2 regions of the Actinoplanes teichomyceticus ATCC 31121 genome follow, and region 2 is predicted to be linked to the other one. Evidence: predicted binding sites of a transcription regulator. Region 2 holds the regulator's gene; the other holds the start of a gene.
What was found. The regulator HrcA, encoded in region 2, represses chaperone genes, less so after heat shock. The targets are predictions, from matches to a motif close to GGTTNGCACNCTCNNNNNGAGNGTGCNAACC.
Positions count from the first base shown of each region.

Region 1: ACTEI_RS33745 (FmdB family zinc ribbon protein) is a predicted target of HrcA. The motif match lies at 893-923, and genes of this name have one in related genera.

Region 1 covers NZ_CP023865.1:7,679,744-7,682,128, forward strand. The annotation lists gene ACTEI_RS33740 (5-formyltetrahydrofolate cyclo-ligase) at 48-662, shown strand; gene ACTEI_RS33745 (FmdB family zinc ribbon protein) at 945-1,298, shown strand; gene ACTEI_RS33750 (hypothetical protein) at 1,578-2,078, shown strand; gene ACTEI_RS33755 (hypothetical protein) at 2,271-2,385, opposite strand, start outside.
Region 2 covers NZ_CP023865.1:1,387,891-1,390,275, forward strand. The annotation lists gene hemW (radical SAM family heme chaperone HemW) at 1-693, shown strand, start outside; gene hrcA (heat-inducible transcriptional repressor HrcA) at 871-1,893, shown strand; gene dnaJ (molecular chaperone DnaJ) at 1,928-2,385, shown strand, end outside.

The DNA of each region.
Region 1 (2,385 bases), 2.0 Mb from region 2:
GCTGACATAGTGTGCACCGTTTGCCGCTTTTCAAAAGGGGGTGTTGCATGTCGGATTTGACCGGTGAAGCAGAAAAATCACCCCCTGACAAGATCACGCTGCGCGCACGTCTACTTACCGCACGTCGATCACTGACGTCCGCCGACCGCGCGGCCGCCGCCGCGCGGCTGCGGGATCACACCCTTGCCTACGTACGCCGATCCGCACCGCGAACCATCGCCGCCTACGTCCCGGCCGGTCCGGAACCGGGCGGCCCGGACCTGCCCGACGCCCTGCGAGCCGCACTCCCCTCCGGCGGCCGCCTCCTGCTCCCGGTGCTGCTGCCGGACAACGACCTGGACTGGGCGGAGTACACCGGCTCGCTGGCCCCCGCCTCCCGTGGCCTGCACGAACCCCCCGGCCCCCGCCTCGGCCCCCCGGCGATCCGCGAAGCCGACCTGATCCTCGTCCCGGCTCTGGCCGTGGGCCGGGACGGCACACGCATGGGCCGCGGCGGCGGCTCCTACGACCGCGCGCTGTCCCGCCTGCCCACGCCAGGCCCCACGGTCATCGCCCTGCTGCACGACGACGAGGACCTCGATGCCGTCCCCGCCGGGCCCCATGACCGCCGGGTGCACGGCGTCCTCACACCATCCGGCGGCTTCTCCCCCCGCCCGATCTGACCACCCCCGATCCGCCTCGCCTCTTCCCCGGCCACCTCTCCCTCGCCGCGTCCGGCCATCCCGCGGTCTCTGCCCCGGCCCTCGCCTGCGCCGGACCGGCCGGCCTCTCGCACCGTCGCCGCCCGCTCCGCCCGACTCGTCGTCTTGTTCCGCGTGGTTCGTCACATCCGGCGGCACGCCGGCGCCTCAGACCCGGGCCGGAGTGGACGAATTGACCTCCGATGCCGCAACATTGGCACTCGGAGTTGGCGAGTGCCAGCAGCCGACAGATCCGGAGGAGCCGTGCCTACCTACCAGTACGCCTGCACCGAGTGCGGTGAGCAGCTTGAAGCCGTGCAGTCTTTCTCCGACCCGGCACTGACCGAGTGCCCGAACTGCCAGGGCAAGCTTCGCAAGGTGTTCAACTCGGTCGGCATCGTCTTCAAGGGCTCCGGCTTCTACCGCAACGACTCCCGTTCCGGCAGTGTGAGCGCCGAGAAGTCGAACGGCTCCGCCGACTCGGCCACGAAGAAGTCCGAGACCACCCCGGCTGCTTCCACCGCGAGCACGTCCTCCTCCACCAGCAGCACCTCCTCATCGAGCAGCAGCTCCACCGGCAGCTCGTCCTCCGGCGCGAAGGCCGCCGCCGCTTCCTGACCTTGCGACAGAGGGCGTGCCCGTCCCGGGCACGCCCTCTGTCATGCCGTCCCGGGATGGTCCGCGCCGGCAGCGCCCAGCTGGCCGCCGTCGCACTTCGGACCCAACCGCCCACTCCGGGCCCGCTGCGCCGTCCGCGGGCCAATCGTGACAGCTGCGGCACCCGATCCTTCGGTTGTCCACATTTCCGCTCTGTCCACAGGCCGCGCCACCCCCGGCTCGGATCCCGCCTAACCTCGCCGCCTGAGCACAGCGAACGGCGACGGGAGGGCGAATCTCATGGGCGGATCCGGTGACCACAACGAACGCTTGGACCCGGTGCGCTGGCGGCCCGGCCGTGGTCGCCTGCTGCGGCTCGGGGCGGTGGCGATCCTGCTGGCCACCGCTGCCGGCCTGATCTGGTCGCGCCCGGCGGCCGAGCCATGCCCCGCTCCGGCAGCCCTCGGAGACCCGATCCAGACCATCGCCGCCTCCGGGCTGCCCGCAACGCCCGGGGCGTCCGGCAGACCACCCATCCCGGATGGCACCGTCGGCGTCCCGGTGCGGCTGGCCGACCCGACCGCGCTGGCCCTGATCCATCCCGGCAACCGCGTGGACCTGTTACGGCTCGACGACGAGGGCGCCGGCGCCCCGGTGGCGAGGGCCGCGCTGGTGCTGGATGTGACCGGCGCCGACGATCCGACTGTCGGCGGGCTGCTGCTGGCGCTCGACCCGGGACAGGCGGCACGGGCCGTCAGCGCTCCGGAGCGCGGTTTCGCGGTCCTGATCCGCCCGGGGTGACCACGGGCTCGCCGCCGGCCGCCGGCTCAGGCGCCGGGACGCGGCCGGGGCACGACCGGCTCACGGCCGGCGGGCAAGCTGAGCGTCCCCGGAGCAGCCGGCGGACGCCCGAACCACAGGAGCCCGACCCGGCCTGACCCGGGGCAGTCCGTCAGCTCAGGAAACGAACGACCAGCTCAGGAAACGAACGACTCAGCCCCAGTGCGGTGGGCGATCGTCGAACAGGCGGTCGTCATTGGAGTAGTCACGCTCGCCCCAGCCGCGCTCGGTGTCGTCCCGAGTCTGGTCCGGCAACACCGGCGCCTCC
Region 2 (2,385 bases):
GCGCCGCAGGCCGCCCGGGAGGCCCGGGAGGCCGGGTTCGAGCACGTCAACCTGGACCTGATCTACGGCACGCCGGGGGAGACCGCGGAGGATTTCGCGCAGTCGGTGCAGACCGTGATCGAGGCCGGCGTGGATCACGTCAGCGCCTACGCCCTGATCGTCGAGGACGGCACCCGGATGGCCGCGCGGATGCGCCGCGGCGAGATGCCCTACCCCTCCGACGACGTGGCCGCCGACCGCTACCTGGCCGCCGAGCAGGCGCTGACCGGCGCCGGCTTCCAGTGGTACGAGGTGTCCAACTGGGCGCGGCCCGGCGGCGAGTGCCGGCACAACCGGCTGTACTGGACCGGCGCGGACTGGTGGGGGCTGGGCCCCGGCGCGCACAGCCACGTCGGCGGGGTGCGCTGGTGGAACGTGAAGCACCCGTCGGCGTACGCCCAGCGTCTGGCCGGTGGCGTCTCGCCCGGTCACGGCCGGGAGCTGCTGTCCGCGGCGGACCGGCACGTGGAGGACGTGATGCTGCGGGTCCGGCTGCGCGACGGCATCGCCCTGGATCGGGTGGACCGGGCCGGCGCGGAGCGGGCCCTGGCCGGTGGTCTGCTGGAGCCGGCGGCCTGGGCGGCCGGGCGGCTGGTGCTGACCCTGCGCGGCCGGCTGCTGGCCGACGCGGTGATCCGGGACGTCGTCGCCTGAGCGCGCGCGGGTGGCCCGGCGGCGGCGATCGGCCGTACTCTTTCGGTCCGGCCCCGGCTGGCGGGCCGGATCGGCCGCCCCGGAACCGCCGAGGGTCCGTCCTTTCGATCATCGCGCTGCAGCCAGCGGCGACGTAGACTGGCACTCTGTCCGCGGGAGTGCCAGAGGGAGGGTCATATGAGTCTGGATGACCGCAAGCTCGAGGTCCTGCGGGCGATCGTCGAGGACTACGTGAAGACCCGCGAGCCGGTCGGCAGCAAGGCGCTGGTCGAGCGCCACCAGCTCGGTGTCTCCCCGGCCACGGTGCGCAACGACATGGCCGTGCTGGAGGAGGAGGGGTACATCCGCCAGCCGCACACCAGCGCCGGCCGGGTGCCCACCGACGCGGGTTACCGGCTGTTCGTCGACCGGCTCACCCGGATCAAACCGCTCAGCCCGGCCGAGCGCCGGGCGATCGAGCGGTTCATGGTCGGCGCGGTCGACCTCGACGACGTGGTGCACCGCACGGTGCGCCTGCTGGCCCAGCTGACCCGCCAGGTCGCCGTGGTGCAGTACCCGAGCCTGTCCCGCTCCGCGGTGCGGCACCTGGAGCTGGTGCCGATCTCCACCACCCGGCTGATGCTGGTGATGATCACCGATACCGGCCGGGTCGAGCAGCGTCTGGTCGAGATGCCCGCCCCGGTGCCGGACGGCGACGTGTGGGAGCTGCGCCGCCGGGTGAACGAGAAGCTGGCCGGGCAGAAACTCGCGGACACCCCGCCGCTGGTGCAGAAACTCGTCGACGAGTGTGCACCGGAGCGGCGTGGGAACATGGCATGTCTCGCCAGCGTGCTGCTGGAGACGCTGGTCGAGCGGAGTGAGGAGCGCCTCGCGCTGGCCGGGACGGCCAACCTCACCCGCGGCGGTGTGCTGGACTTCCAGGGCACGCTGCGACCCGTACTGGAAGCGCTGGAGGAGGAGGTCATCCTGCTCAAGCTGATCGGCGACCTGGAGCCCAGCACCACCCGGGTCCGGATCGGCGACGAGAACGAGATCGACAACCTCCGGTCCGCGTCCGTGGTCAGCACCGGTTACGGGCCGGGCGCCACGATCGTTGGTGGGCTCGGCGTGCTGGGGCCGACCCGGATGGACTACCCCGGCACCATCGCAACCGTTCGTGCAGTGGCACGCTACGTTGGCGACCTGTTGGCACAGAATTGACGGATCCGCGCAGACATTGAGGACTCCAAACCCCGTGGCCAAGGACTACTACGGAATTCTCGGCGTGAGCCGGGAAGCCACCGACGACGAGATCAAGCGCGCCTACCGCAAACTGGCTCGGCAGTACCATCCGGACGTCAACCCCGATCCGGAGGCGCACGAGAAGTTCAAGGACATCAACGCGGCGTACGAGGTCCTCTCCGACGACCAGAAGCGGCAGATCGTCGACCTCGGCGGCGACCCGCTCGCGCCCGGCGGCGGCGCGCCCGGCGGTGGCCCCGGCGGGGCCGGCCCGTTCGTCGGTTTCCAGGACATCATGGACGCCTTCTTCGGCACCGCGGCCGGTGGTGGCAGCCGCGGTCCGCGGCCGCGCACGCGGCCCGGGGCCGACGCCATCCTGCGCCTGGAGCTGGACCTGGTGGAGACCGCGTTCGGCGTCGAGGCGCCGATCACCGTCGACACCGCGGTGCTCTGCACCCAGTGCTCCGGGGC